3 regions of the Algibacter sp. YIN40 genome follow, and region 1 is predicted to be linked to each of the others. Evidence: riboswitches for the same ligand, from Rfam matches in the RefSeq annotation. Region 1 holds a riboswitch; each other region holds the start of a gene.
The links. Region 1 has a riboswitch for S-adenosylmethionine ahead of AC2D6V_RS12470 (hypothetical protein). Riboswitches for the same ligand answer to the same signal wherever they lie in the genome.

Region 1 (10,983 bases):
CCTTAATGGCAACAATATTTAAATTATCATTTTCTACAAACGAGTTTTCTATGCGGTTTGTATAATGTTGTTCTTCCCCGTTAAACCAGTTTCCTCCAGCTGGTAATTGAGTTTGGTGAAACCAATTAGTTGCACTGATAGCAGTCTTTCCAGATGTGTCAAATTCATCAGCCCAAACTAAATCTGTATATTCAACATCTATAGCATTCGGGTCTGTTGGTACAGAACCATCGTCAATATCGTCTATTAAAAAAGTCCCAGGCACAGAACTACCATCATCTATTCTAATAGTTAATCTATCATATTTACCGCTACCACCAATAGTTGAAAAATCATAAGTTAATTCTGTCCAAGTATTCTGTGAGGTCAAATTTATTGCTATTTCAATATCTGAATTTACTCCAAGCTCTAACTTAAGAACAACATTATGTAGATTAGGATCGAATGCATAAAACATTAATGTTATCGTATTATCTACATCTAAATCAATAGATCTAACTAAATCAATATACTGCCCTTGTTCTAATGCAGAACTCGAACGAAAAAATTGTCCAACGGAATTATTTGAGTCTGTTGGAGATTGTGCATTAGCAAACGTACTTCCTCCCCAAACACTAAAATTATCTGAGCCATCTTCAAAATCGATAGGCATTTGTTGCCCTACTGATATTTGAGAAATTAGAATTGTAATTATAAGTAAAATAAAGTAGTCTCTTTTCATGTTTAATAGCTTGAATCACAAAACTACCATCAAGTTCATAAAAACTAAAAAGTATCGCCCATACAAAAACAATACAGGTGTCTTAAAATTTAGACTATTTAACTTCTTTAATTATTTGAGCCATTCTATTTGCTCGTTCTTGAACTTCTTCTTTTGTCCAAGATAATTTTATTAAACATGAAATGTTTCTAGCAATATAGTGATCAGACATTTTAAACTCTTTAGTTTTTAAATATTCCAAACCTTGCTGGACCTCTTTTGTAATTGGAAATAAGGACTTTAATTCTTTTAAATGATCCCATTTACGTATATAATGCCAGCTATTATCATAGTAATTCCAGCATGCATCTACCCCACCTTCTTTAAAACCTTGAATTACTTTTCTAGATGTTTCTAAATCTGGCATAAAGAAATTTAAAAAGGCACAGCTCTCTTCACCTCCTTCTGGCACAGTTCTAAATGTAACTTCTGGAATATCTGTAAAAGCCTCTCTAATAATGTTGAAATTTCTTTTTTGAATGTCCAAAAACTCAGGTAAACGTTTTACTTGTGCTAAACCAACTGCTGCATGTAGTTCTGAAATTCGAAAATTATAACCTAAAAATGGATGGGTTTCAGCCCCTCTATCATTACCAATATGGTCATGCCCATGATCGCTATAATGGTCTGCGTTCAAATAATAATCTTTATTATTAGTAATAACGGCTCCACCCTCGCCACATGTTATCGTTTTTACAAAATCGAATGAGAAACAACCTAAATCACCAATACTCCCGAGTGGCTTTCCCTTATAAGTTCCGCCTATAGCTTGACATGCATCTTCTGCTAACAACAAATTATATTTATTACAAATTGTTTGTAGAGCGTCCATATCTCCCATACTTCCGCACATTTGAACCACCATAATGGCTTTTGTTTTGGGTGTTATAGCTTTTTCTACTGCGGCTGGATTTAACCCTAAAGTATCATCAATATCTACAAGTACTGGAATTGCTCCTAACATCATAATCGCTTCAAAACTGGCTACAAATGTAAAGGTTGGCATGATCACTTCATCTCCAGCTCCAACACCAGCTGAGGCTAATGCTACCGAAACTGCAGCGGTACCACTTGAAACTAGTTGCACGTGTTTTGATTGGAATGTTTTTTGTAATTCTGCTTCTAACTCTTTAGATTTCCAATGGCCTTTTCGCATACCATCAAAACCATAGCGCATAAGTACGCCATTGTCTAAAACATCATTTACTTCTTTTCTTTCTAAATCTCCAAATAATTCAAATCCTGGCATAATTTATTTTCTTTAATGTTGTATTGGGGCTTTGCTTTTCGTTAGACCTGCCTTCCGGCAGGCAGGGATTGAGGCATTTATTGAAGCTCTCCCAATTTTTCTTCGGGAATCGATTACCGAAAGCCCGACCCTCCCGATAACTATCGGGAGGGTAACCCCCAAATATTTTATAATTCGATTACTGCTTCATTTATGGGTTTTCTAACTTTTTTAAAACCTGAAAACATATCGTCTTTTGCTCTATAGCCTACTGGCAGTAATAGCACAGATTTTAAACCTCTATTTTTAAGTTTTAAAATTTCATCGTATTTATCGGGTATAAATCCTTCCATAGGACAAGAATCTATATTTTCTAAAGCGCAAACGGTCATTAAATTCCCTAAAGCTATGTAAGCTTGATTTAAGGACCATCTCTGCTGTTCATCTACAGACTTATTATCCATCATATTAAGAAGGTCCTTTTTATAGGGCTCTAAAATATCTTCTGGAGTCTCTCTAATATCTTTTATATTATCAAAATAGGCATTCACATCCTGTTTATTAATAACATCTTGAATACATATTATTAATAAATGGGAAGCTTCTAACACTTGCTTCTGGTTAAATGAATGTGGTACTAACTGCTCTCTAAGCAATTCGTTCTCTATAACCAGTAATTTTATAGTTTGCAAACCAAAGGATGTAGCTGTTAAATTAAATGCCTTTTTTAAAGTAAGTAACTTTTCGTCAGTTAGCTTTTTATCTATATCAAACTTTTTAGTTGCATAGCGCCATTCTAGCTTTTCGATAATATCCATAAACCTTTTAAAATTTATGCAAAAATAAGACATGTATTATCTTTTTTGGCATATTGAGTGCGTAATTAATTTAATTGTAGCTTTTAAAAAAAATAAAACTAAAAATTGATGCTTTTATTTGAAAGAAATAAAAAAGGGTTCTATATTTGCACCCGCATTCAGGGGATACCTGATGAGGCACTCAAGGAGAAATGGCAGAGTGGTCGAATGCGGCAGTCTTGAAAACTGTTGAGGGTCACACCTCCGGGGGTTCGAATCCCTCTTTCTCCGCTTACAAAATCCGTAACTATATTGATAGTCAATATATTACGGATTTTTAATTTTAATTCTAGTCAACATTTAGTCAGCTATTTATAATTTTATATAGATTAAATTGATTTTAAGAGTAAATAATTGACATTACTTCATTACCAATGTTTTAATCCGCGAATCTTAATTATGGAAGAGCAACTAATAAAAACTAGTATTAGTTTAATAAAATATAAATGCCAAAAGCCACCAGGCTAATAATTATAAAAACAATACCTATTAAGGTTGGCAAAGGCATGCTATGGCTATAGTAGTCGTGATAATCCTTGTATTTCTTGGGCCATTTCATATTTAAAGATACCAAACTAATTATACCAAGCCTTATCTTTTTTAACAGCCTCGAGATACCCGGCGCCATCGTCGGCAAACTAAGCCCTATAAAAGGCCTTGTGAATACTTAAAACAATATTGGAATAAAAATCAAAGCGTATTTTAAATTGTTTATCAGAATCTAATTGAAAAAACCACTCTGTCTTAACTAAATAATCTTCACAATCGCGATACACCCCATATTTAGATATCCTATAGCTTTTGTTAGCATTTATACGCTCAATCATGATATTAATTTCTCTTACAGGAATGCAGGCATCAATAGGACTTAGATAAACTTCATTATTAATTGATGCCTTTAAATCATTATAAAAAACAATATACTTATCGTAATCTTCTTGCAGACTTAAAATATCATCAGTCCAAGATTCTATATTAAAATAATCGAACTCATCACCATCAAAAAAATCATCTCTAAAAGCACTCATTATTATTCTAAAATTAAAGTATTTAACTTCAATAAAATTATAATAATACCTTTAAACAACCTCCAAAAGGGCTAGGAAAATTTTTCTACAGAAAATAATGTTGATAAGTCAAAATTATTAACAAATCTTATTTTTTGTACGTTATTATTTAAAATAGAAATTCTTCTAAGAGTTTTATTATCTTTGGTTAAGTATCAGGAACGCAATATATGCGTACCAACCGAGCACAAAAGCCACGGTGGTTCAGAATACGGACAGTCCAGTCAAAATAAATGATTTCAACACTGTTTATTATTTACTCCTGACGCATAATCTTTAAAACTATGCATTATGAAAACCGTTTTCACAACAAAGGAAGGTGTTAAAATGAATCCCAGATTATATTTTGGGTCCTGTGAATCTATTATCGCTGAGTTCATATATCTTATGGATACTCTTGAAATAATGGGTGATATTGATTTTAAATATTTTTACAGAGTAACTGACGACAATTACATCCAGATTGCTTACAGAATGGATGGAGGAGAACTGGAATTATGTGCCCAGTACAAATTAAGGTATGAAAACCTCAAAGAGAATATAATCTTTATTGTTAAAGAGATTATTGAAGCAAACCTCCCTTACGAAGGATTCCCCATTTTTCAAAACAGTGTTGTATTCACCAAACAGGAATTTGACGGCATTATTAAAGTCATGCAGGATGAAAAGCTTGCCATAATGGAACAGGCAAAAGCATATCAGACACCTTTAATTGATTATTTAAGAGAGCAAAATTTAAATCCGAGACCTACAGGGTATAACCCTAATAGCTGGGTAGCCAGATGTCCTTGTGGTGGCAATCATCAAATAATGGTTTCTACTTTAAATGACGATTGGGGATGCGGATATTGTAAACAGAAAGGAAAAATATTGGAATTAGAAAAATGGTTGCAGGAAATAAAAATCAAAGAAGACCAGAAAAGACTGTCCAGAATGATGAAGGAACTAAAAGAACATGGATCTATTCAGTCCGAGGATTTAACAAAATGGTGGATGAACAGATATTGAATGATATTATGAAAAATAATTAATAGGGATTTAATTGTTTTTGAAAAACATCTTTAATAAAAATAAATTAGATTTGTATAACCTGTTTTTATGACAATTAAATCATTATTCAAAATGACTGAAATCGAAGAAATTATAGAAGAATTAACAAAATTCAGAGATGAAAGAGATTGGAGTCAATTTCATGATTCAAAAAATTTAGCATTAGCAATTTCGATTGAAGCTTCAGAACTAAATGAACTTTTTTTATGGAAAAATAGTATTAAAGATATTGAAGATGTTTCTAAAATAAAGCTAGCAGAGGAATTAGCTGATATATTTTCATTTGCTTTTTTATTAGCTTCAAAAAATGATTTAAATGTCAAGGATATTATTTTAGATAAAATAAAGAAGAACAATGCAAAATATCCAGTTGACAAGTCAAGGGGCAATGCAAATAAATATACCGAATTATGATAAATGATTTCATAAGTTCTCTTGAAATCCATTCATATAAATTTTCTAAAAGAGGTTCAGATGAGTACCTGTTAAATAAATTTATGGCCAATTCTTGGCCTGTTGTTTATGTAATCAAAAACGAAAATATTAAAGAGGCATATATTGGAGAATCTACAAATGCAATAACACGAATGAAAAACCATCTTTCAAATATTGAAAGATTACGTTTAAATGAATTACTAGTAATTAGTTGTGATAAGTTCAATAAATCAGCAGTACTGGATATTGAGTCTCAATTAATAAGTTATATGGATGCTGATAAAAGCTATTCATTACAAAATGGGAATGCCGGTTTAGTTGACCATAATTATTATCAAAAGTCTCAATATCGATTTGTTTTTGAAGAGGTTTGGAATATGTTACTGGCAAAAAATTACGCTAAAAATCCAATTGAAAGGCTTGACAATTCTGATTTTTTTAAATATTCTCCATATAAAAGTTTAAGTATAGATCAGCATAATTCTGTGTTAGAAATTCTTAACCTTTTGAATAAAAAAAGTAATAACACCATTTTTGTTGAGGGTGGTGCTGGAACAGGGAAATCTGTGTTAGCTGTTTTTTTAATAAAATTACTAAAAACTGATATTAACAAATCTCATTTAGATGATACTGATGAAACTTACACGGATCAATTAAAAAAAATAATTGAACTTAAGATAAAATATCCTAATCCAAAAGTGGCATTGGTAGTCCCTATGACATCTTTGCGTAAAACTTTGAAAAAGGTGTTTCAGAGCGTTAAAGGATTAAAAGGAAACATGGTAATTGGCCCAACTGAAGTATCGAGAAATACATACGATATATTACTGGTAGATGAATCACATCGCTTAAGACAAAGAATTGGTTTAACTAGTTATGGAAGTTATGATAATGCTAATCGATTATTAGGTTTTGATTTGGATAAAGGAACCGAGTTAGATTGGATATTGAAGCAATCTAAAAATCAGATTTTCTTTTATGACGAAGGGCAATCAATTAAACCTACTGATATTGATAAAGATAGATTCCTTGAATTAAAAAAAACATATCAGAATATTGTAACGTTGGTATCACAACACCGTGTAAAAGGTGGGGCAGATTATATTAATTTTACTGATAACCTATTAAACTGTCGCTTTCAAAAGGGAGATGCTCAATTTGAAAGTGAAAATTATGAATTAAAAATATATGAATCTTTGAAAGATTTACACACTAATCTTATTCAAAAAGAAAAAGAGCATGGTTTATGTCGAATGTTAGCAGGTTATTCTTGGCCTTGGGATTCTAAAAAAAATAGCAATGCTATCGATATAAATATACAAGGGCAGGAATTTAAATGGAATACAACTCATATAGATTGGATAAATTCGGACAATGCGATAAATGAAATTGGCTGTATTCACACTTCTCAAGGATATGATCTAAATTATTGTGGTATAATTTTCGGAAATGAAATAAAATATAATCCACATAATAATCAAATTGAAATCGATCGTTCCCAATATTTTGATAAAAAAGGAAAACAAGGAATTAAAGATCCATATGTGTTAAAAGAATATATTCTTAATATATATAAGACAATGATGCTAAGAGGCATAAAAGGCACTTTCATATATGTTTGTGATAATCAACTTCGTGATTATATGAGGCAATTTATAAACTAGTTTTAATTGTTAATTCAACTTTACTAACACTCTGTAAATCTTAACCATAGCAAAAGTATCTAATTTACAATATTCTAAAAGATTCTTTCTTGTTGCTTTTATATCTTCATTAAAGTTTGGGTCTAGTACCATTCTTCCCCAAGTATCTAATGCCATTGTGCCATTATTAACATCTAAATCTGAATAGCTTATATCTGGGCATAATACTGGCAGTACTTTTTTTATTGAGCTTGAACCGTGAAAACGATAGTCTATATAATCTTTTTTGAAAATGGTTTCTAGATCAAATGTATGTTCATTGATATAAGTTAGATAATTAGTAACCTCTGGTAACCATTCAATTAAATCTTTATTTCTTCCTATTTCAAAACTGGCATGCCACGATACGAAAGTCCCTATACTTCCCGTAAAGTCTTGCATAGCTTGTAACATACCTTTTGGCATTTTCATTTCATCCAATAAATACTCAAAATGAGTTAAAATACCATCTTCTGTTAGTGTATGAATAGATACTTGAAAAGTTAAATGTTTATGTGGACTTAAACCATCTAATCTTGGAATAGCACTTGCATAGGTTTCGTAATCTATAAAATGTAATGGGAACTCTAATTTGTTTAATTCCCTTATAATATTAGCTTGATGGATTATAGGTTGCTCTTGTTTTACAGATTCTACTTGGGTTTGCTGATTTACATTTAACTCAAAATTTAAAGGAATATCAATAATTGCTAATTGCTCATTATCTGCTAAGAAACCTATCTTTTTAGCTGAAATACGACCTATTTCATAAATACTATATTCTGGAATAGTAGTATTAAAATACTTAAATGCATCGCAATGATTAGACCTTGTTTTGAACTTACAAGAACATATTGTCTCATTAATTATTTTTTTACTAATAAAATTTGAAGCTGAATTAATTTGATTGATTACACTTGAATAAATACCATCTACTGCATCTGTAACATCTGCAATTTCCAATAATTCATTAGGAACTATATTACCTTGTTTTATATACTCTTTATTTAAATGAATAATAGAAACTTTAGAAACTTGATAACCACATTCTGTAAGTACATACTTTTGAAAACATGCATCCTCTATTTGTCTATGCTTTCTATCCTTTTTTATTGAGGTAGATGATTTTACTTCATATATATGCCACGTATCATCTGCTAAACGCTCTAATATATCTATACGTGCAAATACATCGTTATTAGTGCTAAATGAAGGTTGAAAGTAAACCCTATGAGCGTCTATTAATGCCTCTTGTGTTTGAGTAGGACTTCCATATTCTGGTAAGTCTAAACCATTTATAAATAGTTGTTTTGCGTAGGCTTCTACCTCGAAACCCTCTTTAATTAGTTTTTCTGCAAATAATGAAAACTCACCTTTAGGATATACCTCCGGTTTATTTTTTAATAACCATATAGATTCTGGACAATCTAGATAATACTTAAAATCTGTTTTGGTAAGCATTACTTATTGCTTAATGTTTTAATTATTTTTTATTTTAATTTTTAATTCATCTAATGAAAGTGTTATACCCTTCTTTCTATGAACCATTTTATGACAGTTAGCACACAAAACTGCTAAATCAGTTTTAGGGTCTGTTTTATATTTCTCGCCGTTTAATTCTGATAATGGTTTTATATGATGTACTTCTGCAAACTCTTTACCCCATTTACCATAGGTCAATTCAAAATCAAAATTACAGACCTGACATTTATAACCATGTATGTCTAAAGCCTGCTGCCTTAATTTAGGGCTTCTTTCAATAGTCTTGGATATTCTAACTTTGATTCCTCCTTCTGTTGTTGTAGAATCCAAATCACTATTAGCATTGTCTTCTGATATAAGATCATTAAAAATAACTGGCCTTAATTTATAATCTATATCCAAATAAGACTTTATAATTGACCATATTTGATTTTCATCTTTATTCTGAAATTCTTCATAAACATCTATTGAAAACCCAGTTAACTTTGCTGGGTTACCATCTTTATCTTTCCAACCCTCTCTATTAGTTTCTGAAAAATAACCATCAAAATCATCTCTTGAGTTTTTTAAACTATGTTCAAATTCTAAAATCGCTCTTCCGCCATTTAATGTGTCATAAAACATCCTGTATACTTCATTCCATTTATCTGTTTTTAATCTTTTGGGAGGATCTTGTTGACCAAATTTAGATAAATAGTATCCTACTTGTATTAATTCTTTTGAACGTTCTGCCATATTCTAATATATTTTAAACCCATTTTTTAAAAGTATTTCTAGATGTCTCTTTATATTTTTTTTATGAAAACTGTTTAGCTTTTTTAATCCCCAGGCAAAATCAGCTATATAATTACGCTCGTTAATACTTAAAATCTTCGCAGTAGAATCCCACTCAAACATTTTTCTCATTACCAACTCATCTATTCTAACTCTACTAATATCTATTTGCTTTTTTTTAGGCTTTAATTCATTTACATTTTTGTCTTCCAATATATTGGAAGCGTAGTACATCTGTTTAATAGTTGGTGGAACTCCGGTAACCAGATTTTTCCCAATTTGACCGAACACTGAAGCATATTTTATTTGTTTAACTTTTGCAATTGCTTCTATTTTTTGAAACTCTAAGAGTATATCATTCTTTTCATTAATACACTTATTATAATGTGTAATTACATAATCTAAAGTATTATACAGTAAACTTTCTTCTCTTTCAATACTATCAAAAAAATTAGGAACTTCTACTCGTAATTTATTTGTTAAACTGCTTTCGAATAATACTAAATCATCTTCAATATCCAATTTATTAATTATTGCATGCACTAATGATGAAAGACGTCTTTCATCTGTACCGGTTAATATGCCAGAATTTGACTGAATGGATTTATAATAGTTGATACCATTAGAATGGATTAAAACATTATCACTTAAGTTTTTAAAATTCACTTCTTCTGAGCTTTCATTTGCTCCTTTTCTTTTTTTTAATTCAGCTTTGCTAATGCCATATTTATCAATAATTTTTACGGTGTCATCTGTACTTATAAATTCTTTTATCTCTTTAGAAGAACTAATTCTCTTCCATAACTCTTCCTTTTTAGAATATTCACCATAATCATCACTCTCAGAATATTTCTTAATAAGCTCATTAACTAATTTTAGTAATTGAGTTAAATATGCTTCTAAATCATTTTCTAAACCTTCATTAAGCCATATTTTCAGGAGATCAAAAGAAGGGGCTTTTTTATCCCCATCTGTTACCATAAATAAAACGGAAAGTGTATAAGGTACAACAGCAGACCTTATTTGACCCATGGAATTTTTTCCTGCACCATAAATTTTCTCTAGCCTGCGGAACATAATTATGTTTGCGATCAGTTCTTCATAGAAATCACGATTAACATTAATGGGTTTTTTAAATTCACCTTCACCTGTTAACTTTTCAATAAAATATCTAAATATTTTTTCACCTCCTTTTTTAACCAGATGTGGCTGGTTTCCCCATGCAGAATAGTATTTCGCCATTAACTCCTTTGAGAATCTCCGTTCTGTCGGGTATTCTTTGGCTAATCTGTTTTTGTTAGACCCCGCAATTCTCAACTTAGTATTAAATTCACCCTTAGCTCGTTCAAAAAACCATTTTTTACCAGAAGGAGTCATAACACTTTCACTAAGTGATTTTATTCTTACCAATTGTGGATTCCTTGAGCGTAAATCAACTTTAGATACTCTTGATTGAGCATTTGAAAATGTACTAATATTAGATATTAACTCCTCTAATTCTTCATCGGTTGCTTCCTTAGCAACATTAATTTTGGCCATTACTTTCACCTTGCTAATGTCAAAACCGTCCTTTTGTGTAAAATAAATAGTTGCAGTGGTTTGACCACCATTTACAATCTGAAAATCTGTTAGTGCTTTTATTTTATAT
Region 2 (10,983 bases), on a different contig from region 1:
TTTCCAACCTTAACCGATAAGGAGAAAGATGAAAGTGAAGAAGTGTTGAGGTCTTTCACAAAATATGCAAGTGTGCCAATAGTAAATATGGAAAGCGCTACAGGTCATCCATTACAAGGCTTAACCGATGCGCTTACAATATCAGAGCATGCTAAAACCTCAAAACCCAAAGTTGTTTTAAGTTGGGCGCCACATATAAAAGCATTACCGCACGCTGTGGGAAATAGTTTTGTGCAGGCTATGCTAAAAATGGATGTAAACTTTGTAATTGCAAATCCGGAAGGTTACGATCTGAATCCACAAATAACTGGAGACACGCCAATTTACCATAATCAGTTGGAGGCTTTTAAAGACGCCGATTTTGTATATACGAAAAACTGGAGCAGTTATTCGCAATATGGAAAAATTTTGAATATTAATGCCGATTGGATGATTACTAAAGAGAAGTTGGGAAGTGCTAAGTTTATGCATTGTTTACCAGTTAGACGTAATGTGGTTGTTGAAGATGCGGTTTTAGATAGTGATAGCTCACTAGTTATAGAACAAGCTAATAATAGAACATACGCAGCACAATTAGTTTTGAAGAAAATATTAGAAAATTTATAAAATTTTCATCAGCCTGAACTTGCTGGTGTTGAACTGGTTTCAGTATTTCAGAATCGCATTGCATTGAGAGTATAAGCATGTCACACGCAGCGCAGTCGAAGTTCGAAACCTAAATAATAGAATAATAAAATGGAAAAACTATCCATAGTAAAAATAGGAGGGAATATCATTGAGAATGAAACATCTTTAAACGCATTTCTAGATCTATTTTCTAATCTTGAAGGAAAGAAAATTTTAGTTCATGGTGGAGGAAAACGAGCGACACATATTGCTTCCAAATTAGGTATAAAGTCTAAAATGATTAATGGCAGACGTATTACTGATGCAGATACTTTAGAGGTTATTACTATGGTTTATGGTGGTTTGGTTAATAAGAATGTAGTCGCCAAACTACAAGCGCTAAACATCAATGCTATTGGATTGACAGGAGCAGACGTGAATAGCATCAAATCGGATAAAAGACCAGTGAAAGAGGTTGATTTTGGTTTTGTTGGTGATGTAAAACAAGTAGATCATAATTCTATCGATAAACTAATACAAGCTAATTTTACGCCCGTATTTTGTGCTATTACTCATGATGGCAAAGGGCAGTTATTAAACACGAATGCAGACACCATTACTTCGCAAGTAGCTATAGGGATGAGCGAATTATATGAAACCTCAATTTATTATTGTTTTGAGTTGAATGGTGTTTTAAAAGATATCAATGATAAAAATTCTGTTTTAAAGCATATAGATTCTAATATTTATAAAGATTTGTTAGATAAAGGCATCATTGCAGATGGAATGTTGCCCAAGCTAGAAAATTGTTTTGATGCGTTAAGAAATGGCGTTAATGCAATAAATATGGGGAATACCTCTATGTTAACCCAAGAAAACGATAATTTCACAAAAATAAGCTTGTAAATGGTACTAGAGAAATTAACAAGCGATGCCATTGCACTTTTAAAAAGGCTAATAGAAACACAGTCTTTTTCTTCTGAAGAAGATGTTACCGCATCGCATATTGAAGATTGGTTTAAGAGTTACGATATGGTGTATACACGAACTAAAAATAACGTATGGGCTATCAATAAATATTTTGACGAGACTAAGCCAACATTATTGCTAAACTCACATCATGATACCGTAAAACCAAATTCAGCATATACTAAAGATCCATTTAAAGCTATTGTAGAAGATGGTAAATTATTCGGACTAGGGAGTAACGACGCCGGAGGTTGTTTGGTGTCTTTAATTGCGACGTTCACATATTATTATAATCACGAAAATTTAAAATATAACATCGTTATTGTCGCTTCAGCGGAAGAAGAAAGCAGTGGTCCCGATGGGCTAAATAGTATGTTGTCTATAATTCCTGAAGTCGCTGTGGCTATTATTGGAGAGCCAACGTTAATGAATTTAGCAGTAGCTGAAAAAGGTCTCGTAGTTTTTGATGCCATAGTAACAGGAACACCGAGTCATGCAGCGCATCCAAATAACGACAATGTTATTTACAATACGATTGCTGTTTTAAATTGGTTTAAAGATTTTAAATTCGAAAAAGGATCAAAAGCTTTAGGTGATGTAAAACTAACAGTCACTCAAATAAAAGCGGGCAAACAGCATAATGCAGTGCCTGCCGATTTAGAATTAGTAATTGATGTTCGCGTGAATGATGCTTATAGTAATACTGAAATAGCAGAAATTTTAAAAAAAGAAGCGCCAGTTTCAAGTATTACACCACGTAGTTTACGGCTTAATTCGTCGTCAATTCCAACAGATCACGAATTGGTGAAAGCAGGAATCGAAATAGGTAGAACAACCTACGGGTCGCCAACATTATCTGACCAAGCGGTATTGTCCTGTCCAAGTTTAAAACTAGGCCCTGGAGATAGCACCCGATCGCATTCAGCAGACGAATTTATTTATGTAAACGAAATAGAAGAAGGCATTAAGATATATGTTGAATTGTTGAAACGAGTTATTGTTCAATAATTTTGTCATTCCCGCGAAGGCGGGAATCTGTAAAATATTAGTATAGAATAAACAAGAGATTTCCATCTACATGGAAATAAAAAAAGTATTATTTATGAAACTCTGGGAGAAAGGCATATCAATAGATAAAAAGATAGAACAATTTACTGTTGGAAACGATAGAGAGATTGATATTCATATAGCAAAGTACGATGTTATTGCATCTAAAGCGCATGCAAAAATGCTTCAGAAGATCGGTATTATTACCGTTGAAGAATTAGTAGAATTGTTAAGTGGATTACAAGTTTTAGAAAAACAAATAGAGGAAGGTGGTTTTATTATTGATGCACAGTTTGAAGATGTACATTCCAAAATTGAGTTCGAACTAACAAAATCTTTAGGCGAAGTTGGGAAAAAGATTCATACAGCAAGATCTAGAAACGATCAGGTTTTAGTAGCACTTAATTTGTATTACAAAGAGAATTTAGGAGAAGTTAAAGAAAAAACAGAAATGCTTTTTAATACACTTTTAGACTTAGCCGAAACTTATAAAAATAAAGTACTTCCTGGTTACACACATTTACAAGTGGCTATGCCATCCTCATTCGGATTATGGTTTTCTGCCTATGCAGAACTCATGATTGATGATGTTTATTTATTAAATGCGGCTATAAAAACAGTGGATCAAAACCCCTTAGGCTCTGCGGCTGGTTATGGTAGTTCATTCCCAATAGATAGAGAACTTACTACCAAAGAAATGAACTTTGCTACTTTAAAATATAATGTGGTTGCGGCTCAAATGGGGCGGGGTAAAAACGAGCGAACTATTGCAGCTGCGTTGGGCGGATTAAGTAATACGATGGCACGTTTTGCAATGGATGTATGCTTGTATATGAGCCAGAATTTTGGGTTTATTTCTTTCCCAGATGAGTTAACTACAGGAAGTAGCATCATGCCACACAAAAAGAATCCAGATGTTTTTGAACTCATTCGTGGTAAGTGTAATAAAATACAAGCCTTACAAAGCGAAATGATTTTAATAACTAATAATTTGCCTAGTGGTTACCACAGAGATTTTCAGTTGTTAAAAGAAAACATGATTGCAGCTTTTGAAGAGTTAAAAGACATTCTAGATATTTTTAATTACTCCATCCAGCAAATTATTGTTAAGGATATTGATATAAACGACGATAAATACAAGTATCTATTTACTGTAGATAATATTAATACGCTGGTTGTAGAGGGACAAAGTTTTAGAGAAGCTTACCAAAAAATTGGCGGACAAGTACAAGATGGCACTTATGTACCGGATACGTCTAAACAACATACCCATGTTGGGAGTATTCATAATTTGTGTTTAGATAAGATTAAGGCAAAGTTTCCTAAGTAGGAATTTATTTGACTTTGTAAATCTTTTCTGAGACCTTCGTTTAGCTACCGATAAAGTTTATTAAAACAGAACCTTATCTTAGCATTAAACGAACCTCAAATTCCACGTTAGGCATCGCAATGAACATCATTTTTGTGAAGGACAAGCAAAAAGATTGTAATGTAAAGCCCGACCAACTGCCCTGAGCGGAGTTTAAGGGTGTTGTAACCTGCCTGCCGGCAGGCAGGCGTCCAAATAATAAGAATGAAAAAAGCGCATCGGTTAAATGCGCTTTTATTAGGAATCCAATAGTTTAGTTTAATATGCTTGGTGACTAACTCAAAATAATTAAATAATCGTGGACTGTCCTAAATGTATATTTGTAAAATTCAAATTTGTTTCTTCTGGGTTATTTATATAATCTTCAATAAAATCGCCCACTTTAGTGGTTGAAATATTGTCGTATTTAGTATTTAAATCTGGTGTGGTAATTTGAAGTTTCAACGATTTGTCTACTGCCTTTCTAATAAGTGCCGCTTCATCGTCTAATCCAAAATGGTCTAACAACATCGCTGCCGATAAAATGGAAGCAATTGGGTTCGCAATACCTTTGTTGGCTGCTTTTGTATAGGCACCGTGAATGGGCTCGAACATGGCATATTTATCGCCATGTGATGCTGATGCTAGTAAGCCAATAGAACCTACAATAACGCTAGCTTCTTCTGATAGTATATCGCCAAACATGTTTTCGGTTAATATAACATCAAACTGTCTAGGGCTAATAATAAGCTCCATGGCAGCATTATCAATATACATGTAATGTAATTTTACATTTGGATATTGTGGTGATATTTCTTGTATTATTCTGCGCCAAAGTCTAGAGCTTTCTAAAACATTGGCTTTATCCACTAAAGTTAGTTTGCGCTTTCTAGTTTGTGCTGCTTTAAATGCTAAATGGGCAATCCGCTCTATTTCGAACCTGCTATATTCGCAAGTATCGGATGCCGTATTACCATCTTCACTTAGTGTTCTTTTTCCGAAATAAATACCTCCAGTAAGTTCTCTGTAAATAAGTATGTTGGTGTCTTTTATCTGCTTTTTCTTTAAAGATGATTTGTTTAAAATATCTTCATAGGCAATCACAGGACGAATATTAGCAAATAAACCAAGTTCTTTGCGAAGTCCTAAAAGCCCTTGTTCTGGACGAATTTTTGTATTAGGATCAATGTCGTATTTGGTATTGCCAATAGCTCCAAATAAAATAGCATCTGCTTTTTTACAAGTGTTTATAGTTTCTTGAGGTAAAGGGTTCCCAGTTTTATCGATAGCGGAAGCACCAACCAGAGCAGTTTTGAACGTAAATACATGGTCAAACTCCGTAGCAATAGCCTTTAAAACCTTAACGGCTTGTGCTGTAACTTCTGGACCAATACCATCGCCTGGTAAAACGGCAATATTTAATTTCATCAATTTAACTTTTTTATCATTCCCATGAAGGTGGGAATCTATCAATTAAGACGCTACAATTTCGTTATATACTTTGCTATTTTCTATTATTTGATGAATATCTGAATCGTCAACTTCTTTTTTCTTATCTGCAAAATCTAAGAAATTGGTATAGATTTCGTCTAACTGAAGTTTCGTTAATTCGTATCCAACATTTTTTGCTCTATATGCTAATGCAGCTCTACCACTACGTGCTGTTAATACTATAGCAGATTCAGTTACACCAACATCTTTTGGGTCTATTATCTCGTATGTTTCACGATTTTTTATGACACCATCTTGATGAATACCAGAACTGTGTGCAAACGCATTAGCGCCAACAATCGCTTTGTTAGGTTGCGTGTAAATACCCATGCTATCGGACACTAATTGGCTAATACCATAAAGCATTTCGGTTTGAATACTCGTGTCTAGGTCTAAGTAAGGATGTTGTTTTAATATCATAACAACTTCTTCAAGAGCCGTGTTACCAGCACGTTCTCCAATACCATTTATAGTACATTCTATTTGTCTTGCGCCGTTAATTACACCTTCAATGGAATTGGCTGTCGCCAAACCTAAATCGTTGTGGCAGTGGCAAGAAATAATCGCCTTTTCAATACCTTTTACGTTTTCTTTTAGGTACTTAATCTTAGCCCCATATTCGTGAGGTAAGCAATAACCTGTAGTATCTGGAATGTTTAAAACCGTAGCTCCTGCTTTAATGACTGCTTCACATACACGAGCTAAATATTCGTTGTCTGTTCTACCAGCATCTTCAGCGTAAAACTCAACATCTTCAACAAAAGATTTAGCATAACTCACGGCTTTAACAGCACGTTCAATAATAGCTTCTTGAGTTGATTTGAATTTATGTTTTATATGTGATTCAGATGTGCCAATACCAGTATGAATTCTTGGTATTTTAGCATATTTTAAAGCTTCGGCAGCAACTTTTATGTCGTTTTCAACAGAACGGGTTAAACCACAAACTGTTGCATTTTTAACAATTTTTGAAATTTCTTCAACCGATTTAAAATCACCTGGACTAGAAACAGGAAAACCGGCTTCAATTATATTAACACCTAGACTGTCAAGCTGTTCGGCTATAACTAATTTTTGCTCAGTGTTAAGTTTACAACCTGGGACCTGCTCGCCATCGCGAAGCGTTGTATCGAAAATTTGTACGTTACTATTAGACATTTATTAAAATATATTTTCGTATTCTTATACGAATGTATATTTTGGTTTGGTAAATGACGCTACTCCATTAATCCTTTTTACGATGTTTAACTTGTTTGTTTTATGTTTAATCAATTGAATATCAATTTATTAATAGAGTTTTTGTGACTATGACAAGAGAGCAAAAAGATAATTTATTTGTACTGGTTAAATCGCTTTCTAAATCGGAGAAAAGACAGTTTAAGCTGTATGTTGGTCGATTGGGAGTAAATGAAGACTCAAAATTCTTATTACTTTTTAATATCCTTGATAAACTAAAAGTTTACGATGAAGCGATTATTTTAAAAAAAGGGATTGTTAAAAAACAGCAATTGTCTAATTTAAAAGCACATCTCTATAAACAAATTCTTATAAGCTTGCGTCTAAATCCGTCTCACCAAAACATTCGAATTCAGATTCGTGAGCAGCTTGATTTTGCAACTATTCTATACCATAAAGGGCTTTACAAACAAAGTTTAAAAATATTAGATAAGGCCAAGAATTTGGCAGTTGCAAATGAAGAGAAAAATGTAGCGTATGAGATTGTTGAGCTTGAAAAAGTTATAGAATCGCAATACATTACAAGAAGTATTAGTAATCGCGCCGACGAATTAACTATTCAAGCCAAAGAGTTTAGTCTACAAAATGTATTGGCAAGTAAACTATCAAACTTGTCTCTACAGCTGTATGGTTTATTTTTAAAAACAGGATATGTTAAAAATGATGAAGAGCATCAAGTTATTACTAATTATTTCAATGACAGGTTACCCAAATACGATATTAATGAATTAGGATTCCGCGAAAAACTTTGGCTTTACAAATCCTATTTATGGTACAGTTTTTTAACAGTAGATTTTTTGTCATGTTATAAGTACGCATCAAAGTGGGTAGATTTGTTTTACAAGAATAAGAACATGATAGTTTTAAATCCTGTTTTTTTCTTAAGAGGAAATCATTATTTGTTAGAGGCCTTGTTTTACTTGCGTCAGTATGAAAAATTTCAAGATACACTTAAGAATTTAGAAGAAGTAACCAGAGAAAAGTGGTTTCCATTAGACGATAATAATGCTAGTTTAGCTTTTTTATATATCTACAATAATAAATTCAATTTACATTTTATTGAAGGTAGTTTTAATGAAGGTATACCGTTAATTGATGAAGTATTAGAGCAACTAAAAGGTTTTAAAAATCGTATAGATGAGCATCATATTATGGTATTTTATTATAAAATAGCTAGTATGTATTTTGGTGCTGGAGAAACTAAAAAGTGTATTATTTATCTTGATAAAATTATAAGTAATAAATCGCTTCAAATGCGAGAGGATTTACTCTGCTTTTCAAGAATATTAAATCTTGTAGCTCATTATGAAGCGGGATTAGATTATAATTTAGATGTTTTAATAAGAAGCACATATAAGTTTTTAATTAAAATGGAAGATTTATATGAGGTTCAGAAAGAGTTTATTAAGTTTTTAAGAGGTTTAGGTGATATTTATCCGCATGAAGTAAAAGGCGAATTTATTAAACTACTTAATAAGTTAAAAGAGTTCGAGAATGATCCATACCAAAGTCGCGCTTTCTTGTATCTAGATATTATTTCATGGTTAGAATCGAAAATTGAGAATAAACCTATAGGGCAAATAATTAGAAGAAAATTTAATGAAGATTCAATTAAAAAATAAAATAGTCACTAAAAAATTTGGATATTAACTTTTTCTAACTGAATATTTGTATTCACAAGTTCAATAACTTATTGAGATGTTATCAAGAAAGGCGGAGGGATTAGACCCGTTGAAGCCTTAGCAACCCTTTACCCGTAAAGAAGGTGCTAAATTCTACCCATAACGGATAGATAACTTAAGAAAATTACTTTCAGTAATTTTTAAATTTCTTTTTAACATTTTTCTATAAAAGCATATTTGGCTTGATTTATTAATGAATTAAATTTAGAAAAATGAGCATACCAAAATTAGCAACAAATGCATTACATGCAGGACATGATGTTACAACCACTTTAGGGACTAGAGCAGTACCAATTTATCAGACAACATCCTATGTTTTTAACAATTCAGATCATGCAGCAAACTTATTTTCATTACAAGAATTAGGTTTTATATATACGCGTTTAAATAACCCAACAAACCAAATTTTACAAGACCGTTTAGCAGCAGTTGAAGGCGGAATTGGTGCTGTTGTTTTTGCATCTGGTACATCTGCTATTTCCACAGGATTACTTACATTATTAAAAGCCGGCGACCATATTGTAGCCTCTAGCAGTTTGTATGGCGGAACTTATAATCTTTTAAAAGTTACTTTGCCAAGATTTGGTATTACAACGACATTTGTTGATGCTGATAATCCTGATAATTTTGCAGGAGCCGTTCAAGATAATACAAGAGCATTTTTTGTAGAATCATTGGGAAACCCAAAATTAGATGTGTTAGATTTAGAAGCCATTTCTATTCATTCAAAAGCTGCAGGAGTACCTTTTATTGTTGATAATACAGTAGCTACTCCGGCATTATTAAATCCTTTAAATCATGGTGCTAATATTGTTATTCATTCTTTAACAAAATATATTGGTGGTCAAGGAACTTCTATAGGTGGAGCTATTATTGACGGTGGTACATTTAATTGGGCAAACGGAAAGTTTCCAGAATTTACAGAACCATCTGCTGGTTACCACGGCTTAGTTTATAATGAAGCATTGGGTGCAGCAGCTTATACCTTTAAATTGATTTTAGAAGGATTACGTGATTTAGGCGGTGCTTTAAGTCCAACAAATGCATTTAATATTATCCAAGGTTTAGAAACTTTACCTATTAGAATTAAAAAACATTCTGAAAATGCTTTAGAAATAGCGAAATGGTTAGAACAGCAAGATGAAGTTGCATGGGTTAATTATCCAGGTTTAAAAAGTAGTAAATACAAAGCTTTAGCAGATAAGTATTTGCCTAATGGCCAAAGCGGGATTGTTACTTTTGGAGCTAAAAAAGGATTTGATGCTGCGAAAACAATAGCAGACGAAACTAAATTATTTTCATTATTAGCTAATATTGGAGATACAAAATCTTTAATTATCCATCCTGGAAGTACAACACATCAACAGTTAGATGAAGCAGAACAAGAATCGGCTGGTGTATCTGGAGATTTAATTCGTTTGTCTGTTGGTATTGAAGACATAGCAGATTTAAAAGCAGATTTAAAACAAGCACTTAGTAAAATCTAATTTACTCATAAGTAATACAAAGAATTGAATCACAAGTTGCAACATATAGCTATTAATAATTACACTACTGAAAAAGGTGTGCTTTACCCTGAGATAAAGTTAAGTTATCAAGTTTTTGGAAAAACTTTAGGTGCGGCACCAATAGTTTTAGTAAATCATGCACTAACTGGTAATAGCAATGTTGCAGGTAAAACAGGTTGGTGGAAAGATTTAGTGGGCATTGATAAAGTTATTGATACCAATTTGTATTCAGTTTTAGCATTTAACATTCCTGGAAATGGCTACGATAGTTTCGTAATTGAAAACTATAAAGATTTTGTAGCTCGAGATGTAGCGAAAATCTTTTTATTAGGGCTTCAAGAATTAAAAATCACGAAGCTTTTCGCTACTATTGGTGGTTCATTAGGAGGTGGTATTGCATGGGAAATGGCTGTTTTACAACCTGATTTTACAGAGCATTTAATAGTGGTTGCAACCGATTGGAAATCTACTGATTGGCTAATTGCGAATTGCCAGATACAAGAACAATTTTTATTGAATTCTAAAAACCCAGTTCACGATGCTAGAATGCATGCGATGCTTTGTTATCGTACTCCAGAATCTTTTAAAGAGCGATTTCAGCGTTCAAAAAATGAGGATTCAGAAATTTTTAATGTAGAAAGTTGGTTGTTGCATCATGGTAAAAAATTGCAAGAGCGCTTCCAATTATCAGCTTATAAATTAATGAATCAGTTGTTAAAAACAATTGATGTTACTAAAAACCGAAAAGCAGACCTGAATGTTTTAGAAGATATAGAGGCCAACATACATATTATTGGTGTTGATTCCGATTTGTTCTTTACTGCTGAAGAAAATAAGCAAACACATAAGCAATTGGCGGTAACACATGCCAATGTTACTTACAATGAAATTAATTCGGTTCATGGTCATGATGCGTTTTTAATGGAGTATCAACAATTAGAAAAAATAGTAGAAGGCATTTTTGTGCCAGATTCTAAAAAGAAAAAAATGAAAGTATTAAAGTTTGGAGGGAAATCTTTAGCAAATGGTGATGGATTGAATAAAGTGCTTTCCATTATTGAAAACAAAGTACATGACGGCGAAAAAATAGCGGTTG
Region 3 (10,983 bases), on a different contig from region 1:
AGCCATTGGTCCTATGTTACAAGGATTAAATAAACCAGTAAATGATTTAAGTCGCGGTTGTACAGCAGATGATATTTACAGCACGGTGATTATAACCGCCATACAAGCTCAAGATCTTTAATATATGCAGGTATTAGTTTTAAATTCTGGAAGTTCTTCATTAAAATTTCAATTATTCTCTATGCCAGATGAAAACGTTCTCTGTTCTGGATTAATTGAACGCATTGGCTTTATAGATTCAAAATTCACGTTTAAAACTAAAAGCGATACCATAAAAGTAACGCAACCAATTCCTAATCACAAAACTGCATTAGAATTGCTTTCGAAGCAGTTATTGGATAAAAATACTGGAATAATAAAGTCTACGGACGCTATTGAGATTGTTGGGCATCGTGTAGTTCATGGTGGCAAACATTTTAGTAATACAACTGAAATCACCGAAGCCGTTAAAGAGAAAATAGAGGCATTATCTTCACTTGCTCCTTTGCATAATCCTGCAAACTTAGAAGGCATCGAAGTTGCTGAAACTATATTTCCAAATGCAAAACAAGTAGCTGTATTTGACACTGCGTTTCATCAAACTATTCCAGAATATGCATATAAATATGCGATTCCAAATGAGTTTTCAGATAAACATAATATTCGATTGTATGGATTTCATGGCACGAGTCATAAATATGTGTCTGAAAAAGCTATTGCCTTTTTAAGTAAACAAAATTCGAAAATTATAACCATTCACCTAGGAAACGGTTGTAGTATGACCGCCATTAAAGATGGCAAAAGTATTGATCATTCTCTTGGATTCTCTCCTGTTAGCGGATTAATAATGGGTACGCGGTCTGGAGATATAGACCCATCCATAATTTTTTATTTGTCTAAAAGATTCAACTATACACTGGATGAAATCAATACCTTACTTCAAAAGAAAAGTGGCATGCTTGGGTTAACTGGTTATAGCGATTTAAGAGATATTCAATCTGAAGCTGAAAATGGTAACAAAGCTTGTCAATTAGCCCTAGAAATGAATACCTATAGAATAAAAAAATATATAGGTAGTTATGCCGCCATTTTAAACGGATTGGATGCTATTGTGTTTACAGCTGGAATTGGTGAAAATTCCAGTTTGATGCGTGAATTAGTCTGTAATAATTTAGATTTTTTAGGTATTGATTTAGATACTGATAAAAACAAATTACGAGCAAATGCAATCAGAGCAATTAACACTGTAGATTCAAAAGTTCAAATATTAGTGATTCCTACAAACGAAGAATTAGAAATTGCGAAACAATCTGTAAAGCTATTCGAAAATTAATTTGCCTGTATAAAGCTGTTCCACTTCAACTACTGGTGGTGTGTTTTTTGAAATTAAATCTCCAGTACCTCTCAAAACACCTTTAAGTGATTGCTGAGGATTCACAATCATATCATTACTACTTCTGTGGGATATAGTAACATTTTGTGCTATCAAATTTTCGCCTTCAAAACGACTTGATCCAGAAAAGAATCCAATATTTAAGTTTTCAGTACTTCCAGAAACAAAACAATTAGACAGGTTATTGAAAGTCAAACTAAACGAATTATTATCAATTTGCAATCTAAAATTACCACTTGTAAAAGAATCTGGTGCTCCAAAATCCTCAGACAAAATGGTTAAACTAGGATAGGTTAAAACACCATCTGAACTTATATCATACTGGGTAGAGCTTCTAATTTCTGTAATATTAGGAGCCGTTACAGATACTTTTGTAATACCATAACCTCGCACATAATTACAGGTATTATTATCCGTAAGTATTAATCTATTCCCTTCAACTACTGCACTCACATCATTTAATAAATTATCACCAGTTTCTATAATTACTTTTTGCTCAGCGCCATCTTTAACTATTAATTCAATATCTCGATTAACTAATATTTTATCAAACGAAGTTACTGTCACTTCACTTTGAATAGTGCTTCCTGTTTTCTGAAAGCAATCACCTGTGCTTTCACTATCGCAAGTAAAAAGCAATAAAAACGATAAAATATAAATTAGTCTTTTCATCTTTTTGTCATAATCTTACTCCCACTCCAAACTCAACAGCTTCAGCCTTAAAAGCATGCGACTTTAGGGTTAAGGCTCCAAACCATTTTTTGCCAAAATATCTCTTTAAACCAACTCTTACAAAAGTGCGTCCTTCAAAATCAAATGGATAATAAATATAGTACCCAAATTGCGTAACAAGAGAGGTTCTATTCATAAACAATTCATGACCCGCAATTAAACTAACCCGTTTATGGTCTTCATCTCCAGAAACGTTTTCTTCAGGAAATGATACACTTCTGTAATAGATATACTCTTTTAAAAAATTTGAAAAGAATATATCGGCTCCTAGTTGCAATGAACTCTTTCTGTTAATTCGCTTATCTACATAAGCTGATAAAGTATAAAATGCAAACTGACCGCTTCCTACTACATCACTTTCGTTAACCCCAGTTCTAAATGCAAAATTATACTTTATAGGTTCGGTAAACTTCCTATCATTTTCATCAAGTGTATATTGATATTCTGGTTCATCTTCATCCAAACTATAGGTTAGTCCAATATTATAGGTAATAGAATTTATACTCGTATTTGGTGCTCTTACATTGGCATTGGAGTAATGAATTAATGATAGTCCAGCCTGAAATCCAAATTTATCGAACAAGCGTTCCTTCTTATAATTTATCATTATGTATGTACTGCTCATGAGTTTAGAACCAAATGCATTATTTCTAAAGTTATCAAGTTTATCGTAAGGATTTGTTGTTAATGCTAAACCTTGGCCTACACGCATCATTAAGTTTCTTTTAAAGAAATAAAAATTATAATGTGCGTAAATTGAATAATTCTTCCCTAAGACTTCATTTTTTAGGTTTTGGTATGCAAAAGAAAACCCATAATCAGGATAGTTATACCGTTGTTCCCAAGCATTAAAACCATACGTTTTTTTATTCCAACTTAAAACAAAACCTTCTGGATGGCCCTTTATTAAATGGAGAATATCATTATTATGAAGTGCTATATTGCCCTTAAAATAATTAAGGTCGAAATACGATGTGTGTTCTTTTTCTTGTGAAAAGGAAATACCGAAACAAATACAAAGAAAGCAGGTTAAAAAAAACTTCATTTATGGGTTAACATATTGTGCAAAAGTAGTGCAATAATAATTAAAACAATTCTGAAGCTATCGCTTTAATATTATCACTTTTTCCCATAGAATAATAATGCAGCACTGGAACACCATAATCTAATAATTCTTTAGACTGCTTTATTCCCCATTCTATTCCAACTTGTCTTACTGCTTTGTTATCCTTACAGTTTTCAACAGCTTGAATTAATTCTTCGGGAACATCAATTTTGAATACTTGTGGTAATATTTGTAAATGGCGCTTCACTGCAATTGGTTTAATACCCGGGATAATTGGCACATTAATCCCCGCGGCTTTAGCAGCCTCAACGAACTCAAAATACTTCTGATTATCAAAAAACATTTGAGTTACTACGTAATCTGCTCCAGCATCCACCTTTTCTTTTAATCTTTTTAAATCGGTTTGTAAAGAAGGGGCTTCCATATGCTTTTCGGGATAACCTGCAACACCAATGCAAAAGTCTGATTTATGCTCAGATTCTACAACGTCATGAAGGTACTTACCTAAATTCATACTCTGAATCTGATCAACTAACTGAGTAGCATACTTATGTCCCCCTTTAGAAGCTTCAAAATATTTTTGATGACTCATAGCATCACCACGTAACGCCATAACATTGTCAATACCTAGGTAATGACAATCTACCAATAAATATTCTGTTTCCTCTCTGGTAAATCCGCCACACAAAACATGCGGTACCGTATCCACATTATACTTGTGCTTTATCGCAGCACAAATGCCAACCGTCCCTGGACGCATACGGGTTATTTTTCTATCTAAAAGCCCTTCGCCTTTATCAATATAAATATACTGTTCTCTAGATGTGGTTACATCAATAAATGGCGGATTAAATTCCATTAACGGATCAATATTATTATATAATTCCTGTATACTTCTGCCTTTTTGTGGTGGTATAATTTCAAATGAAAAAAGGGCTTTACCTTTCGATTGTGCTATGTGATCTGTTACTTTCATTCCCCTAAATCCCTAAATGGGACTTTTTATTAGTTAATATTATTTTTATTTCTTGGGCGTTACCACAAGGGTCGCGCTTTACGTTATATCTTTTTACGTTTGTTCTCGATATAAATTTGCTCATACTTCACAAACTCACTCGAACTGACACTCAAAAAAAAGATACCACTGCAATCGCAAACGCATTATTCTTCTGCCAACGTTGGATGCAACCACTTTCTAGCTTTCTCTTTGGTTATGCCCTTTCTAGTGGCATAATCAGTGACTTGACCGTCAGTAATTTTACCTAAACCAAAATATTTAGCTTCAGGGTTTCCAAAATAATACCCCGATACTGCAGCTGCCGGCCACATGGCAAAACTTTCTGTTAGCGTTACACCAATTAATTTTTCAACCTCTAACAATTCCCAAATAGTTTCCTTTTCCAAATGGTCAGGACACGCAGGATAACCTGGTGCTGGACGAATACCTTTATAGCTTTCTTTTATTAAATCTTGATTCGTTAAATCCTCATTTGCGGCGTAACCCCAATGCTTCATTCTTACTTGCTTATGTAAATATTCTGCGAAAGCTTCGGCAAATCGATCTGCAATGGCTTGTGCCATTATCGCATTATAATCATCTTCTTTAGCTCTATAACTATCGGCTAATTCTTGTGCTCCAAAAACACCCACACAAAACGCACCCATATAATCGGTTGTTCCTGTTTCTTTTGGAGCTACAAAATCCGCTAAAGCATGATTAGGAATACCTTCTCGCTTTTTCAATTGCTGGCGCAAAGTTCTAAAAACAGCAATTTCTTTTCCTTTTTTCTGAACTGAAATATCATCTTCATTTATCGAATTAGCTTCAAACAGACCAAAAACCGCCTTAGGTTTCAACAATTGTTTTGCTACTATTAGTTGAACCATCTCTTGCGCATCTTCAAACAACTGCGTCGCGTGTTCACCAACTACATCATCTTTTAAAATATCTGGATATTTACCATGTAAGTCCCAGCTTCTAAAAAACGGGCTCCAATCTATAAACGGTAATAATTCTTTTAAACTTAATTGTTTCAATATCTGAACACCGAGCTCTTTAGGCTTTATAATTTCAGAAGTTTCCCAATTAATTTTATATTTTCTTTTTCGTGCTTCATCAATAGAAATATATGTTTTCTCCTTACCTCGTTTTAAAAATTTGGTTCGGAATTCATCATAATCTTTCTTCATTTTGGCTACATAGGCATGCGATGATTTCTTATTTAATAAATCGCCAACAACCGTTACCGCTCTTGAGGCATCATTCACATGAACCACTGCACTTTTGTACTGAGTATCAATCTTTACTGCGGTATGGGCTTTAGAGGTTGTAGCTCCACCAATTAGCAAAGGCACTTCAAAGTTTTTATTTTGCATTTCCTTTGCTAAATAAACCATTTCGTCTAATGAAGGTGTTATTAAACCAGAGAGTCCAATAGCATCTACACGCTCACTTATTGCTATCTCAATAATCTTTTCAGGTGGCACCATTACTCCTAAATCAACTATTTCGTAGTTGTTACATGCTAACACCACACTCACAATATTTTTACCAATATCATGTACATCACCTTTTACAGTTGCCATTAATATTTTACCAACAGGCTCTTGTTTATCGCCTTTTTCAGCTTCAATAAACGGATTCAAATAACCCACTGCTTTTTTCATAACACGAGCAGATTTTACTACTTGAGGCAAAAACATTTTTCCAGCGCCAAACAAATCACCAACTACATTCATTCCAATCATTAAATGACCTTCAATAACCTCAATTGGTTTTTCGGCTTCTTGTCTCGCTAATTCAACATCTTCTATAATATAGGCATCAATACCTTTTACTAAAGCATGTGTAATTCTATCTTGTAATGGATTTTCTCTCCATGATAAATCCAATCCTTTTTCAACTTTCGAGCCTTTAACAGTTTCAGCTAAGTCTAATAAGCGTTCAGTAGCATCGTCACGTCTATCTAAAATAACATCTTCAACATGTTCTAATAAATCTTTCGGAATATCATCGTAAACCTCCAATAACGCAGGATTTACAATACCCATATTCATACCTGCCTGAATAGCATGGTATAAAAACACCGAGTGCATCGCTTCACGAACACCATCATTTCCTCTAAATGAAAATGACACATTACTTACGCCACCACTTACACTTACATTCTTTAAATTTTGACGTACCCAACGAGTGGCTTCAATAAAATCGATAGCATTTCTTCTGTGCTCCTCCATACCTGTGGCAACAGGAAATATATTTAAATCAAAAATAATATCTTCAGATGGGAAGCCTACTTTGTTAACCAAAACATCGTAAGAGCGTTTTGCGATTTCAATACGACGTTCATAATTATCAGCTTGTCCTACTTCATCAAAAGCCATAACAATTACAGCAGCACCGTAGCGCTTAATTTGTTTTGCTTCCCAAATAAATTTTTCTTCGCCTTCTTTTAACGAAATAGAATTCACCACACATTTTCCTTGTACCACTTTAAGTCCAGCTTCAATAATTTCCCATTTGGAACTATCAATCATAATAGGCACTCTACAAATATCAGGTTCTGCGGCGATTAAATTCAAAAAACGAATCATCGCCTCTTTTCCATCAATCAAACCATCATCAAAATTAATATCGATAATTTGTGCGCCACCGTCTACTTGATGACGAGCAATATCTAAGGCTTCATCAAATTTTTCTTCTTTTATTAATCGAAGAAATTTTCGAGACCCTGCAACATTAGTTCGCTCTCCTACATTTATAAAATTGCTGTTTTCGTTTAAAACCAAAGGTTCTAAACCAGACAATTTCATGTATTTGGTTTGTTTTATTTTCATTATTTATAATGCTCTACTATTGGAAATGGATTATAATAATGATGTAATAATGCCTTCCATTCTTGATATTCATCTGATTGTCTGAAACCAATTTCATGGTCTTCAAGCGTTTGCCAATTAACTAATAAAATATATTTATCGGCTTGTTCAACACACTTCTTTAATTGGTGTGATATATAACCATTCATTGAAGCAATAATCTTTTCTGCCTTTTGAAAATTGGTTTCAAAAGCTTTAGACATTCCTTCTTCTATATTTAATATGGCTACTTCTAGAATCATAACTTCAATTTATGAGATTTCTGCCTCCGCAAGAATGACAGTTCGTGGTTTATATTTGGCGGCAATATCAGCAATCACTCGAATATGCTCTGGATTTGTTCCACAGCAACCGCCAATAATATTAATTAAATCCTTTTTTAAATATTCTTCTATTTGCTCGCCCATTTCTTCTGGCGTTTCATCATACTCGCCAAAAGCATTTGGCAAACCAGCGTTTGGGTGTGCTGAAATTGCAAAGTCTGTTTTATTGGCAATCGCCTCTAAATGAGGTTGCAATAAATTTGCTCCTAAAGCACAATTAAATCCAACAGATAATAATGGGATATGTGATACAGAAATTAAAAATGCTTCTGCTGTTTGACCTGACAAGGTTCTTCCAGAAGCATCCGTAATTGTTCCGCTTAACATAATTGGAATATCGATGTTGCGTTCATCTTTCACTTCCTCTATTGCGAACAAAGCTGCTTTTGCATTCAACGTATCAAAAACCGTTTCTACCAATAATAAATCTGCACCACCGTCAACTAAAGCCTCTACTTGTTGTTTGTATGCTATTCGTAATTCATCAAAAGTTACGGCGCGATATCCAGGATCGTTCACATCAGGTGACATACTTGCAGTTCGATTTGTTGGTCCAATAGAACCTGCTACAAAACGTGGTTTATAAGGTTCTTTTAATGTAAACTCATTAGCAACTTCCTTCGCGATTTTAGCTGATTCATAATTCAATTCATATACCAAATCTTCCATTTGGTAATCAGCCATAGCAATGGTCGTTCCTGAAAAGGTATTGGTTTCAACAATATCTGCACCAGCTTCAAAATATTTACCATGAATAGTTTTAATAGCTTTTGGTTGTGTAATAGACAACAGGTCGTTATTACCTTGCAAAGGCGTTGGATAATCTTTAAAGCGTTCGCCTCTAAAATCTTCTTCAGCGAATTTATAAGCTTGAAGCATGGTACCCATAGCGCCATCTAAAACCAAAATTCGCTCCTGTAAAGCTTTATGTATATTCGACATTTATATATTTGTTATCTAAAATGTCATCAAGAAAAGTAGGAATTTACTTTTCGTTATCTTTCTAACACATTACTGCATTAGTAGAATTTAGCACCTTCTTTAAAGATAAAGGGTTGCCAAGGTTTCTACGGGTCTAATCCCTCAACCTTTCTTGATAACATTTAGTACGTTTATGAACTGTGGACAAAAATAATAACTAAATCTTTCTTATCCTTAAAAATCTATAACTTTATTCGAATAGAGAGGACGACAAATATCGATCGCCTCTATCGCAAATAATTGCAACAATTACGCCTTCTTCAATTTGTTCTGCAATCTTCAAAGCACAAAACACAGAACCACCACTACTCATACCAGCAAAAACACCTTCTACTTTTGCTAAATTTATAGTTGTTGCTTTGGCATCTTCTGCTGTAACGTCGACCACAATATCAACTTTCTTTGGATCAAAAAACTTCGGCACATAATCTGGAGACCATTTTCTAATACCTGGAATTCTGGCACCTTCAGCAGGCTGTGCTCCTACTATCGTAACATTTGTGTTCTGTTCTTTTAAATATGTTGAAACGCCGGTAATGGTTCCCGTTGTTCCCATGGCAGAAACAAAATGTGTTATTTTTCCATTAGTTGTCTTCCAAATTTCAGGACCAGTTGTTTTATAATGCGCTTTCCAATTATCATCGTTTTCAAACTGATTTAGTAAAGTGTACCCTTTTTCATCACGAAGTTTAAAAGCCACATCTCTAGAACCTTCAATCCCAATATCAGCAGGGGTTAAAATAACTTCTGCTCCATATGCACGCATGGTTTTAACACGCTCTTCTGTTGAATTCTCAGGCATGACAAGTACCATATTCAACCCTAAAAGTTTCGAAATAAAAGCCAAGGCAATCCCTGTATTTCCACTAGTAGCTTCAACCAGAGTGCCTCCTTTTTTGACATCTCCTCGTTTTAGAGCCTCATTAATCATATTAAAAGCAGGACGGTCTTTTACACTGCCTCCCGGGTTATTCCCTTCTAACTTTAAAAACAATCTAACACCTTCTTTCTTCAAAAGATGCGTTGCTTCAACTAGTGGTGTATTCCCAATCTGACCAATAATACTATTTTCGAATTCCATTCTTCTTAGGTCTTACTTTTATTTCTGTTTGGTAGGTTACTAAAGAATCTTTTGGAACAGATTCAGTTATCCAAACATTAGCACCAATAATGCTATTGGCACCAATGGATATATCGCCTCCCAAAATAGTAGCGTTAGCATAAATGCACACATTATCTTCTATTGTTGGATGCCGTTTTGTTGAAGCTAAGCTTTTAGCTACTGAAATACCGCCCAAAGTCACCCCTTGATACATCTTCACATCTTTTCCAATTATCGAGGTTTCGCCAATTACAATCCCCGTGCCGTGATCAATATAAAACGACTCACCAATTGTCGCCCCTGGATGAATATCGATACCTGTAATCCCATGTATATATTCACTCATCATTCTAGGCAAAATATAAACATTCAGTTTGTGTAATGCATTACTTAATCTGTAAATAGATATCGCGTAAAACCCAGGATAAGCCATATAAATCTCGGCTAATGAATGAGACGCTGGGTCATTTTTTTCAAAAGCAATAGCATCTAAGTCTAGTTTTTTTCTGATTTCAGGAAGTTCGTTCTTAAAACTTTCCCAAAGCACTTCTCCATTTTCTATTTCTAATTTAGACAGTATTTTTAGAAAGGTTTTTTCTAAATATTCGCCATGCTCTTCTTCTTGCTCACAATCGAACAACGAATAAAACAAACGCTTAGTGAAGGTTTTAGCTGTATCTTTTAGGCAAACGTTATAGCTTTTCATTTGTTAAATATGAAATCCTACAAGGTTAATAAACTTGCAGGATTATAAATTTATATTTCATTTACTGACTACAAATATAAGTCCTTTTATAACTAGTTAATAGCTTGAACAACCGCTTTTGGTGCTTCTTTTCTTGAACCATCGAAACCATCAATTCCGCTTACGGTTGTATATTTTAACACTAATCTTTTTCCTGGATTGATAATTCTATAAGCAGCTTGACACATTAAAGTTGCCTCATGGAAACCACATAAAATCAATTTTAATTTCTCAGGATAGGTGTTCACATCTCCAATGGCAAAAATTCCTGGAATATTTGTTTGATAATTTAATGAGTTATCTACTTTAATAGCATTCTTTTCAATATCTAATCCCCAGTTTCCAATAGGACCTAATTTAGGTGACAAACCAAATAGTGGAATGAAATGGTCGGTTTCTAATTGAAACGCCTCACCTTCTTTTGGAGTCACGGTAACCGTTTCAATCTTTCCATTCCCATGTAGCTCTGTAACCTCAGCTGGTGTTATTAATTTAATTTTACCAGATTTTGTCAATTCACCTACTTTCTCTACAGAATCTAAAGCACCTCTAAATTCATTTCTTCTGTGAATTAAAGTTACCTCTGATGCCACATCTGTTAGAAAGATACTCCAATCTAATGCAGAATCTCCTCCTCCAGAAATTACGACTTTCTTATCTCGGTAAAATTCTGGATCCTTAATAATATATTCTACACCATTATCTTCATAATCTGTAATCCTTTCAATGGCTGGTTTTCTAGGCTCAAAAGAGCCTAAACCGCCTGCAATAGCTACTATTGGTGCA

Region 2: another riboswitch for S-adenosylmethionine. It lies ahead of AC2D6V_RS06905 (O-acetylhomoserine aminocarboxypropyltransferase/cysteine synthase family protein); the one in region 1 lies ahead of AC2D6V_RS12470 (hypothetical protein).
Region 3: another riboswitch for S-adenosylmethionine. It lies ahead of AC2D6V_RS06975 (homocysteine S-methyltransferase family protein); the one in region 1 lies ahead of AC2D6V_RS12470 (hypothetical protein).

What each region holds. Positions count from the first base shown of each region.
Region 1 covers NZ_JBXVVC010000003.1:352,032-363,014, reverse strand. Annotated here, with positions in the region: gene AC2D6V_RS12495 (glycoside hydrolase family 16 protein) at 1-721, opposite strand, end outside; gene AC2D6V_RS12490 (DegT/DnrJ/EryC1/StrS family aminotransferase) at 816-2,009, opposite strand; gene AC2D6V_RS12485 (NAD(P)H-dependent oxidoreductase) at 2,177-2,806, opposite strand; tRNA gene AC2D6V_RS12480 (tRNA-Ser) at 2,992-3,076, shown strand; gene AC2D6V_RS12475 (hypothetical protein) at 3,484-3,873, opposite strand; SAM-I-IV-variant riboswitch at 4,060-4,154, shown strand; gene AC2D6V_RS12470 (hypothetical protein) at 4,204-4,920, shown strand; gene AC2D6V_RS12465 (nucleotide pyrophosphohydrolase) at 5,035-5,376, shown strand; gene AC2D6V_RS12460 (DNA/RNA helicase domain-containing protein) at 5,373-7,061, shown strand; gene AC2D6V_RS12455 (DUF2779 domain-containing protein) at 7,071-8,540, opposite strand; gene AC2D6V_RS12450 (HNH endonuclease) at 8,559-9,296, opposite strand; gene AC2D6V_RS12445 (AIPR family protein) at 9,300-10,983, opposite strand, start outside.
Region 2 covers NZ_JBXVVC010000001.1:1,492,902-1,503,884, forward strand. Annotated here, with positions in the region: gene AC2D6V_RS06870 (N-acetylornithine carbamoyltransferase) at 1-606, shown strand, start outside; gene argB (acetylglutamate kinase) at 736-1,512, shown strand; gene AC2D6V_RS06880 (M20 family metallo-hydrolase) at 1,513-2,583, shown strand; gene argH (argininosuccinate lyase) at 2,678-3,952, shown strand; gene leuB (3-isopropylmalate dehydrogenase) at 4,280-5,398, opposite strand; gene AC2D6V_RS06895 (2-isopropylmalate synthase) at 5,444-6,619, opposite strand; gene AC2D6V_RS06900 (hypothetical protein) at 6,769-8,319, shown strand; SAM riboswitch class I at 8,396-8,496, shown strand; gene AC2D6V_RS06905 (O-acetylhomoserine aminocarboxypropyltransferase/cysteine synthase family protein) at 8,592-9,866, shown strand; gene thrA (bifunctional aspartate kinase/homoserine dehydrogenase I) at 9,891-10,983, shown strand, end outside.
Region 3 covers NZ_JBXVVC010000001.1:1,514,976-1,525,958, reverse strand. Annotated here, with positions in the region: gene pta (phosphate acetyltransferase) at 1-121, shown strand, start outside; gene AC2D6V_RS07005 (acetate/propionate family kinase) at 125-1,312, shown strand; gene AC2D6V_RS07000 (head GIN domain-containing protein) at 1,298-2,044, opposite strand; gene AC2D6V_RS06995 (acyloxyacyl hydrolase) at 2,052-3,149, opposite strand; gene metF (methylenetetrahydrofolate reductase [NAD(P)H]) at 3,190-4,146, opposite strand; gene metH (methionine synthase) at 4,332-7,007, opposite strand; gene AC2D6V_RS06980 (antibiotic biosynthesis monooxygenase family protein) at 7,007-7,288, opposite strand; gene AC2D6V_RS06975 (homocysteine S-methyltransferase family protein) at 7,298-8,311, opposite strand; SAM riboswitch class I at 8,362-8,472, opposite strand; gene cysM (cysteine synthase CysM) at 8,541-9,431, opposite strand; gene epsC (serine O-acetyltransferase EpsC) at 9,415-10,158, opposite strand; gene AC2D6V_RS06960 (NAD(P)/FAD-dependent oxidoreductase) at 10,251-10,983, opposite strand, start outside.